Linked DNA regions of Diaphorobacter ruginosibacter. The protein of the gene in region 2 interacts with the protein of the main gene of each other region in a pairwise test. Links are inferred from orthologs where the notes say so. Each region holds a gene or a part of one and is shown on either strand. Other genes may lie near its edges.

The links. The genes of interacting proteins can lie anywhere in the genome.
Region 1: the proteins of mrdA (region 2) and H9K76_RS03845 interact in binary tests that used the Escherichia coli proteins (3 or more experiments, as listed by UniProt). The link is inferred for Diaphorobacter ruginosibacter from one-to-one orthologs.

Annotation. Positions count from the first base shown.
Region 1 is NZ_CP060714.1:844,035-848,660, reverse strand. Bases 1,608-4,626 are described here. They hold H9K76_RS03845 (penicillin-binding protein 1A), read left to right. Parts: upstream 1,608-1,934; coding sequence 1,935-4,319; downstream 4,320-4,626. Other genes in these bases: H9K76_RS03850 (pilus assembly protein PilM), read right to left, coding at 1,608-1,693. Also shown: H9K76_RS03855 (PilN domain-containing protein), read right to left, coding at 1-617; more of H9K76_RS03850, read right to left, coding at 614-1,607. UniProt on the Escherichia coli protein: Cell wall formation. Synthesis of cross-linked peptidoglycan from the lipid intermediates.
Region 2 is NZ_CP060714.1:123,408-129,538, forward strand. What follows is about bases 1,963-4,878. They hold mrdA (penicillin-binding protein 2), read left to right. Parts: upstream 1,963-2,400; coding sequence 2,401-4,356; downstream 4,357-4,878. Other genes in these bases: mreD (rod shape-determining protein MreD), read left to right, coding at 1,963-2,346; H9K76_RS00615 (DMT family transporter), read right to left, coding at 4,384-4,878. Outside these bases: H9K76_RS00595 (rod shape-determining protein), read left to right, coding at 1-803; rod shape-determining protein MreC, read left to right, coding at 860-1,834; more of mreD, read left to right, coding at 1,831-1,962; more of H9K76_RS00615, read right to left, coding at 4,879-5,277; H9K76_RS00620 (amino acid ABC transporter ATP-binding protein), read right to left, coding at 5,440-6,131. UniProt on the Escherichia coli protein: Catalyzes cross-linking of the peptidoglycan cell wall. Responsible for the determination of the rod shape of the cell. Is probably required for lateral peptidoglycan synthesis and maintenance of the correct diameter during lateral and centripetal growth.

The DNA of each region.
Region 1 (4,626 bases), 720 kb from region 2 along the record:
TTGGCCTTTTCCGCCTTCTCCGCCTTTTCAGCGGCATCGGCTTCTTTCTTCAAATCCGAGGCCCGCATCAAACGGAAACGCATCTTGAATGACGCCACCCTGCGCACATCTTTCGGAGAAAGAGTTGCATTGGCCGCCACGATTTCCAGCAATTCAGGCTTGGCAAACCATGGGGTATTGCCGGAGATATTGCGAAGCAGTTCAGACACACGTTCCTGGGACTGCGCCATGCCATGCATCTCAACCGTCTGATCCACTTGCTTGACACTGGTGATGTAAATACCATCAGGCATCTGCGCCACCAACTCGGTCAGCAGATGCACCGGCAGATTGCGATCGGCCTGCAGATCCTCCACGGCCTTCTGGCGTGCGCGCAGTGCGGCGATCTCGCTCTCGATCGTGGCAATTTCCTTGATCTGTTCGTCAAGTTGCTTGATTTCCCGAGTCAGGAACGCATTGCGCGCCTGCTGGTTCTCGATCTGGTTCTGGAACCACCAGTACACGCCACCGGCAATGGCTGCGCCGATCAGCGCCGCCATGACCATGGTGACTTGAAACGCCTCTTTCCTGCGTTTCTTTGCAGCTTCTCTATGAGGAAGCAGGTTGATCAAAATCACTGCAGAAACCTCCGCATCGCCAATCCGCACGAAGTCAGATAGGTTGGCGCCTCTCGCACCATTTTCTTCAGACGCACCGAGCCGGCAATCTCCATGCCGTCAAAGGGATTGACCGTGGAGCATGCAAATCCAGTGCCCTTTGTCACGGCCTCGGTCAGCCCTGAAAGCGGAGCAGAACCACCGGCCAGCATGATGTGATCCACGCGGTTGTAGGGTGTGCTGGTGAAGAAGAACTGCAGCGCGCGCGCAATTTCCTGCGACAGGCTGTCCACGAAGGGGCGCTGCACCGCGGAAACATAATCCTCCGGCAGATCACCGCCGCGCTTCTTGGATTCGGCCTCTTCCTGGGAAAAGCCGTATTGGCGGACGATCAGCTGCGTGAGCTGTGCACCACCGAATGCCTGATCCCGGTCGTAGAGCACCTCGTCGTTGCGGAGTACCTGCATGCTGGTGGTCATCGCGCCAATCTCGAACAATGCAACGACGGCATCCTTGCCCTTGTTGGGCAGTGATTCGACGAGACGGTTGGCAGCCATGCGTGATGCGTTGGACTCGATGTCCACCACTACCGCCTTGAGGCCTGCGGCCTCAGCCAGTCCCTGGCGATCCTGCACCTTTTCCTTGCGCGATGCAGCAATCAGGACGTCGACGTCATCGGGCGCCGACTTGCTCTGCCCAATAACGCAGAAATCGAGGCTCACCTCGTCCAAAGAGAAAGGGATGTATTGATTTGCTTCAGATTCGACCTGAACTTCCATCTCCTGCTCGCTCAATCCGGCGGGCAGAGTGATGCGCTTGGTGATCACTGCCGACGAAGGCAGTGCCAGGGCCACGTGCTTGGTGCGCGTTCCGCTTTTCTTCACGAGACGCCGGATGGCCTCGGCCACCTCATCGAATTTTTCGATGTTGCCATCGGTGATCCACCCTCTCTCCAGTGGCTCGATGGCACAGCGCTCGAGCACCAGGTTGCCTGTCTTGTCACGGCCCAACTCCACGAGCTTGACGCTGGACGAACTGATGTCTATCCCAAGCAATGGGGCAGACTGCCGACCAAAAATAGACCCCATTGCTATCAAGATCGCCTCCCAAAATTTCTACCTATGCAGTGCAACAATACTTAACACTTCACATGAATGCTATCAGTAAGGTACTTATCCAGCAAAGAGTTTTGGCTCGCGATAGTGATCCAGCCGTTGTCAAAAGCAGACGTTCCCCCCGAGACGAGCACCCCTGCCTCCCGCAGTTGTGGTGCTACACATGATGAAACGCCGGGCAACACGACAGTTTTTATAATGCACGGCTATCCTGTGAGAGCCTATGCCGCGAACCGACACTCCTTCGACCCCCAAAAATACACCTCACCCCCACCGCTCCGTGCTGTCATGGATCACTCGCATCCTTGCTTGGCTGGTCGGTATTGCGGTAGCGGGTGTGGTGGCAGGTGCCATCGTGGTGGCCATCGGTCTGGCCATGGCCTACCCCAACCTGCCGGATATCTCGCAGTTGGCTGACTATCGCCCCAAACTGCCGCTCAGAGTCTACTCACAGGAAGGCGCTTTGCTGGGCGAGTTCGGAGAAGAACGCCGAAATTTGACTCCGATCAATGAGATTCCGGATGTCATGAAGAATGCCGTGCTGGCCATCGAGGACTCGCGCTTCTTCGAGCATGGCGGTGTGGACTACAAGGGCATGGTGCGAGCCGCTCTCGCCAACCTCGGCAAGGTCAAAAGCCAGGGCGCCTCGACCATCACCATGCAGGTGGCCCGGAATGTCTATCTGTCATCCGAAAAGACGTTCACCCGCAAGATCTACGAAATCCTGCTCACGTTCAAGCTCGAGCATCTGCTGACCAAGAACCAGATTCTCGAGATCTACATGAACCAGATCTATCTGGGCAATCGCGCCTATGGTTTTGCTGCTGCGGCCGAGACCTATTTCGGCAAGCCACTGAAATCCATCACCATCGCCGAGGCCGCGATGCTGGCCGGCCTGCCCAAGGCGCCTTCGGCCTACAACCCCATCAGCAACCCCAAGCGCGCACGCAGCCGACAGCTCTACATCATCGAGCGCATGCAGGAAAACGGCTTCATCACGGCCGCACAGGCAGCGGAAGCCAAGCAGGAGGATCTCAAGCTGCGCTCCGGCAGCGACGACACCCGCATCCACGCCGAATACGTGGCCGAGATGGTGCGCCAGATGATCTTCGCGCAGTACGGCAACGAGGCCTACACGCGCGGACTGAACGTCTACACCACGCTGAATGCCGGCGACCAGGAAACTGCCTACCTGGCCCTGCGCAAGGGCATCATGGACTATGAACGTCGCCAGCACTATCGCGGCCCCGAGCGCTTTGTCGAGCTGCCCAAGGATGCCGCCGAGGCTGAGGACGCCATCGACGACGCTCTGGCCAACCACCCCGACAACGGCAACGTGCTTGCTGCCGTCGTGCTCGAGGCATCGGCCAAGAAGGTGGTGGTGGCACGCGCGAATGGCGAGCCCATCACGATCACGGGTGACGGCCTCAAGCCGGTGCAATCCGGACTGAGCGACAAGGCACCGCCCAACATCAAGCTTCGCCGCGGGGCCATCGTGCGCGTCGTCCAGACACCCAAGCAGGGCTGGGAGATCACGCAACTGCCCGAGGTGGAGGGCGCATTCGTCTCGTCCGACCCGCGCACGGGCGCCATCAAGGCCCTGGTGGGGGGATTCGACTTCGACAAGAACAAGTTCAATCACGTCACCCAGGCATGGCGCCAGCCAGGCTCGAGCTTCAAGCCGTTCATCTACTCCGCCGCGCTGGAAAAGGGCTTTTCCCCCTCCACGGTCATCAACGATGCGCCGCTGTTCTTCAGCGCGGGTGTCACCGGTGGCCAGCCCTGGGAGCCCAAGAACTACGACGGACGCTACGACGGTCCCATGACCATGCGCACGGGACTGGCGCGCTCCAAGAATCTCGTCTCCATCCGCGTGCTGCAGGCCGTGGGGCCGAAGTTTGCCCAGAGCTGGGTGACGCGCTTCGGCTTTGATGCGGACAAGCAGCCTGCCTACCTGACGATGGCGCTGGGCGCGGGCTCGGTGACGCCCATGCAGCTCATGACGGGCTACTCGGTCTTCGCCAATGGCGGCTACCGCGTGAATCCCTACCTGATCGCCCGCGTGACGGACCACCGCGGCCATGTGATCTCGGAAGTGCAGCCTCCTTCGCTCGCCAATTCCGAGCGTGCCATCGATGCCCGCAACGCCTTCATCATGGACAGCCTGCTGCAGGAAGTCGCCCGTTCGGGCACCGCGGCCCGCGCGCAGGGCACGCTCAAGCGCCCCGACATCTATGGCAAGACAGGGACGACCAACGACGCATTCGATGCCTGGTTTGCCGGCTTCCAGCCGACGAACGTGGCCGTCACCTGGATCGGCTACGACACGCCGCGCAACCTGGGTAGCCGTGAAACCGGCGGCGGCCTGAGCCTGCCCATCTGGATCAGCTACATGGAGCGGGCACTCAAGGGCGTCCCCGTTTCGGAACCTACCGTGCCGCCTGGCCTCGTGAATGTGAGTGGTGACTGGATGTACGAGGAATATGCACGCAGCGGCGGTGTTGCCAACGTGGGACTCGACTCCGGGGGGGCTGCATCCGGCGTTGCACCGACCGCACCGCCCGCCACCGAAGAGCGCAACAAGATCCTGGATCTGTTCCGCAATTGAAACAGGCCGCCATCAGGCGGCCTTTTTTATTGAAGTACCGAGTCAACAACATTCGGCACGCAAATGAAGCGCTATACGCCTGCACTGGCATGCTCAAACGAAGCCTCCGGCTTCGACTGTTCAACCGTGCGGAGGCGCCGATACAGGGCTTGATCCTTCGTTGCGCCTCCTTGCCTACCAAAAGGTATGTCTGCGTCGGCGACGCCTCGTCTCAAACCCTGTCTCGGCGTTGTGGTGCGAGTTCCAAGCGCCTCGGTCACTTCGCAGGCTCACTGCTCAAGCAAAAGCGGAATCCACCTCCTTTCGG
Region 2 (6,131 bases):
TGATCGCGGACTTCGTGATCACCGAGAACATGATCAAGCAGTTCATCAAGATGGTTCATCCGCGCTCGGTGCTCACGCCGAGCCCGCGCATCATCATCTGCGTGCCCTGCGGCTCCACCCAGGTGGAGCGCCGCGCGATCCGCGATGCGGCCGAAGCGGCCGGCGCCACCAGCGTCGACCTGATCGAGGAACCCATGGCCGCCGGTATTGGCGCGGGCCTGCCGGTCTCCGAAGCCTCGGGCTCGATGGTGGTGGACATCGGCGGCGGTACCACCGAGGTGGGCGTGATCTCGCTGGGCGGCATGGTCTACAAGGGTTCCGTGCGCGTGGGTGGAGACAAGTTCGACGAAGCCATCATCAACTACATCCGCCGCAACTACGGCATGCTGATCGGCGAGCCGACCGCCGAAGCCATCAAGAAGAACATCGGCTCCGCATTCCCTGGCTCCGAAGTCAAGGAAATGGAAGTCAAGGGCCGCAACCTGTCCGAGGGCGTGCCGCGCAGCTTCACCATCTCCAGCAACGAAGTGCTGGAGGCACTGACCGAGCCACTGAACCAGATCGTCTCCGCCGTGAAGAACGCGCTGGAGCAGACACCGCCCGAACTGGGCGCCGACATCGCCGAGCGCGGCATGATGCTGACCGGCGGCGGTGCGCTGCTGCGCGACCTCGACCGCCTGCTGGCCGAGGAAACCGGCCTGCCGGTGCTGGTGGCCGAAGAACCGCTGACCTGCGTGGTGCGTGGTTGCGGCATTGCGCTGGAGCGCATGGACCGCCACGGCGGCATCTTCACCAACGAGTGACCGAAAGAGCGGGCCAGCGTGGTGCATGCAGGGTGCGTAGTCCAATGGAGTAGGCCATGCCTCTAGGCACGCTGGACCGAAAGGCCCCGTCTCTTTTCAAGCACGGCCCCTCGCCCCTCGCACGCCTGACTCTCTACAGCGCCTTGGCGCTGTTTTTGATGGTGGCGGATGCGCGTTTCCATGTCACCGAGCCCATCCGTGGCGCGATCGGGACGGTGCTCATGCCGATCCAGTGGGCCATGCTCAAGCCGGTGGAGTTCGCACAGTACGGCGCGGGCTACTTCCAGGCGCTCGAGGATGCACAGAAGGGCCGTGACGAAGCCCAGAGCAGGATGGCGGCCATGTCGCAGCAGGCCAACCAGGTCGACCTGCTGCTGCAGGAGAACACCCAGCTGCGCCAGTTGCTCGAGCTGCGCGAGCGCGTCAAGGCCGAAGGCATGGCCGCGCAGGTCGTCTACGATGCCGCAGACCCCTATACCCGTCGCGTGGTCATCGATCGTGGGCAGATCGCCGGCGTCGTCCCGGGCTCTCCGGTGATCGATGCTTCGGGCGTACTCGGCCAGGTCACGCGGGTGTTCCCGCTCTCCAGCGAGGTGACGCTGCTGATCGACCGCGACCAGGCGATCCCTGTGCGGAACATGCGCACCGGTGCGCGGGGCGTGGCCTATGGCGATCCCGTGATGCTGCATGGCGGAGGCATGGAGCTGCGCTTCATGCCAAGCAATGCCGATGTACAAGAGGGCGATCTGCTCAGTACCAGCGGCATGGACGGCGTCTACCAGCCCGGGCTGCCGGTGGCCAGGGTGATCAAGGTGGAAAAGCGCGCCGATTCGTCGTTCTCGCGCATCTACTGCCAGCCCCTTGCACAGATGAGCGGCGCGCAATACGTCTCGGTCCTCAAGCCGCTCACCGACGGCGTGCGTGCCGAGGTCGAGGCCGAGGTACCGGCGCCGAAATCCGGCAAGGCCGAAAAGCCGGCCAAGGCCACGAAGGACCTTCCGGGCCGTGCCCAGAATGGAGGCCGCCCATGATGCCCAAGGGCCAGCAGCTGCTGCTCCCCGTCAGCCCGCTGTTCATCGTCGCCAGCTTTGTCGTGGGGCTGGCCATCAATCTGCTGCCGCTCGGGCGCGTGGTCTGGACGCCCGACTGGCTGATGGTGCTGCTTGCGTTCTGGGGCATCCACCAGCCGCAGCGCGTGGGCATGAGCGTGGCTTTCATCCTCGGGCTGTGCATGGATGTGAGCCAGTCCGCGCTGCTCGGCCAGCATGCGCTGGTGTACTGCCTGCTGATGTATGCGGCCCAGATGTCCAGCCGCCGCATGCTGTGGTTCAACGTGTGGCTGCAGGCGCTGCAGATGGTGCCGCTGTTCGTGGGAGCTCACGCGATCGAGCTCCTGCTGCGCCTGATCTCCGGGGGAACTTTGCCAGGCCTCGAAGGTCTGATTGCACCTGCGCTGGAAGCCGTTCTGTGGCCGATTGCCACGTGGATCCTGCTTGCGCCGCAGCGGCGTCCGCCCGATCCGGACGAGAACCGGCCGCTCTGATGCTTGCCGTGCCTGCCTGTTTGTCCGACCGGCCACCCATGAAGCCCGCACACCATGACTGAATTGCGAAATGTAGAGGCCGACGTCTCTCGCTTCCGTTTGCGGGTGATCGTCGTCGGCTTCCTGGTCTTTCTGGCATTCCTGCTCATCGTCTCGCGCCTGCTGGTGCTGCAGGTGGTGCGCCATGACGACCTGGCCGACCAGGCCGAGAGCAACCGCACGGCCGTCGTGCCGATCGTGCCCAACCGGGGCCTGATCCTTGACCGCAACGGCGTGGTGCTGGCCTCCAACTATTCGGCCTACACGCTTGAGATCATGCGCTCCAAGGTCTCCAATCTGGACGACACCATCGAGGAGCTGTCCCGGATCGTGGACATCAGTTCGCGCGACCGCCGCAAGTTCCGGCGGCTCATGGAGGATTCCAAGAGCTTCGAGTCCATTCCCATCCGCACGCGCCTGACGGACGAGGAGGTCGCCCGCTTTGCGGCCCAGCGCTACCGCTTCCCCGGCGTGGACATCAAGGCCCGCCTGTTCCGCAACTACCCCCTGGGCGAGACCGGCAGCCACCTGATCGGCTACATCGGCCGCATCAACCAGCGCGAGAAGGAGCGCATCGAGGATTCCGACGACGCTGCCAACTACCGCGGCACCGACTACATCGGCAAGCTCGGCGTCGAGTCCTCCTACGAGTCGACCCTGCACGGCCACACCGGCGTGGAGCGCCTCGAGACCTCCGCCGGTGGCCACGCCGTGCGCCGCCTCGCGAGCTTCGCCGCGACGCCGGGCGATACCGTGATGCTGTCGGTCGACATCAAGCTGCAGCGCCTGGTGGAGGAAATGTTCGGCGACCGGCGCGGGGCGCTCGTCGCGATGGACCCGCGCAACGGCGAGATCCTCGCGCTGGTGAGCAAGCCCACGTTCGATCCGAACCTGTTCGTCGAAGGCATTGACCAGGAGAACTGGCAGGCGCTCAATGAATCGATCAACAAGCCGCTGCTCAACCGTGCGCTGCGCGGTACCTACCCGCCGGGCTCGACCTACAAGCCGTTCATGGGGCTGGCCGCGCTGCAGCTGAACAAGCGCTCGCCCACGCAGGTGTACAGCGATCCGGGCTACTTCAACTATGGCGGCCGCACCTTCCGCAGCCACGAAGGCGGCCTGGGCGGCGTGGACATGTACCGCGCGATCCAGTATTCGAGCAACACCTATTTCTATTCGCTTGCCGTCGACATGGGTGTGGACATGATCCACGACTTCATGAAGCCGCTGGGCTTCGGCCAGATCACCGGCGTGGACCTGAACGGCGAAGTGCGCGGCACGCTGCCCAGCACCGATTGGAAGCGCAACACCTACAAGCGCCCCGAGATGAAGCGCTGGTACTCGGGCGAAACCGTGTCGCTGGGAATCGGGCAGGGCTACAACAACTTCACCATCCTGCAACTGGCGGGTGCCGAGGCCACGCTGGCCAACGGCGGCACGCGCTTCACACCTCATATCGCCAAGGCCACCAAGGACGCGGTCACGGGCAAGATCGTCGACATCCAGCAGCCTCCCGGCGTCTCCCTGGGCTATGAGCCGAAGAACATCGAGATCATCCACAAGTCGCTTGGCCTGGTGAACAAGGTCGGCACGGGCGCGCGGCTGTTCGCCAGCGCGCAGTACACCTCGGGCGGCAAGACCGGCACGGCGCAGGCCGTGAGCCTGGGCCAGAACGTGCGCTACAACGCCAAGCTGCTCGACGAGCACAAGCGCGACCACTCGCTGTTCTCCGCCTTTGCGCCGCTCGAGGAGCCGCGCATCGCGGTGGCCGTGATCGTGGAGAACGCCGGCTTCGGCGCCGCCGCCGCGGGCCCCATCGTGCGCCGGGTGTTCGACTACTGGCTGCTCGGGCAGTACCCGAGCGAGGCCGATCTGGCCGCCGTCTCGAAGGGCCAGGCCACCGCGCCGATCGGCACGCCGCGCAAGGCGGCAGATATTTCGCTCACGGCGAACGAGCCGCCGGCGCCCTGACGGGAGCAACCCACCGAGCGCGGCGGATCACGCCGCAGCCACCACCTCCTTCGGCGGCTGCAACTGGCTCACGATCAGCGCGCCCACGATCAGCGCCGCGCCCAGCAGGCCGTTCAGGCCCAGCGTTTCACCGATCAGGAACCAGCCCATGGTGGCCGCGAAGACGGGCTCGAGCCCATAGATGATCGCGCTGCGCATGGCGTCCACGCGCTGCTGGCCCCAGGCCTGGAGCGTGACGACCATCACGCTCGCGAACACGCCGAGGTAGACGAGCGCGGCCCATGATGTGGCGGGAAGGTGCAACAGCGGGCCCAGGGCGCTCGGCACGTCACCATGACGCACCAGGACGAGGATGGTGGCCGACACGAACATCACGGCTGCCTGCGCCGCCGCCATGCGCGTGGCGCGCAGCGGTTGCCCGGCAGTGCGCCGCGCGCATTCCTCGAGCGCCAGGATGTAGATGGCGTAGAAGAACGTGCTGGCGAGGGTGAGCGTGTCGCCCAGGTTCCAGGGTTCGTTCTCGTGGAACATGAACGTCATGCCCAGCAGCGCCATGCCGCAGGCGACCCACAGCGCCAGCCCATAGCGGCGGCCCAGCGCCAGCATCGCGAGAATCGGCACCACCAGCACGTTGAGCCCGGTGACGAAGGCATTGCGGTTGCTGGAGGTGCGGGCCAGGCCCTCGATCTGCAGCCAGAACGCGATGAACAGCAGCACGCCGAGCGCAAGGCCCCAGCGGCGCTCGTTGCTGCGCATGCCGCGCCACATGGGCAGCAGCACACACAGGGCGATCGCAAAGCGCGCCCAGATGATCTGCAGGGCGTCCAGATGGCTGGACAGCAGTTTCATCGCCGGGAAGGTGGTTCCCCAGACGATGGTGACGATCAAAAGGGCCACGAGGCCACGGCGCTCGGAACGCATAGCGGATGGAATTCTGTTGGGTGGTTCGGCCAAAGCCTTGCCGTACGAGAGTACTGTCGCGGCTTTGCGTCGCGTCTGAGGGGCTATCTCATCATTGTGGCTGGGGCTTCCCGCGCTCGCAGGACTGCGGAGGTGGCCGGAAAACCGGTTGGCCCCGCGCTGTCAATGATTCGACATTCTGCCGATAAAGGCACGGATGCGGTCATTCGCCGGGTTGCCGAAGAACTCGGCAGGCGGTGCCTCTGCGGTAATGCGGCCCTGGTCGAAGAACATCACGCGGTCGGCCACTTCGCGGGCGAAGCCCATTTCGTGGGTCACGATGATCATGGTCATGCCGTTGCGCGCAAGCTCGCGCATCACGTCGAGCACCTCCTGGACCATCTCGGGATCGAGTGCCGAGGTGGGCTCGTCGAACAGCATCACCTTGGGCTCCATCGCGAGCGCGCGGGCAATGGCCACGCGCTGTTGCTGCCCGCCCGAGAGCTGCCAGGGGTACTTGTTCGCATGGTCCTTGAGGCCCACGCGGGTGAGCAGCGTCATCGCCCGCGCATGGGCCTGCTCGCGCGAGAGGCCTCGGATGCGGCGCGGCGCGAGCGACACGTTGTCCAGCACCGTCATGTTGCCGAACAGGTTGAACTGCTGGAACACCATGCCGACCTCGCAGCGCTGGGCCTGCAGCGTCTTCGCATCGTCGGTGACGGGCACGCCGTCGATGGTGATCGTGCCGCTGTCGTGCGGCTCGAGCCGGTTGATGGCGCGCAGCAGCGTGCTCTTGCCGGAGCCCGAGGCGCCGATGATCACGGTCACTTCACCGGTATTGAACGAGGTCGATACGTCCTTGAGCACCTGGTGGG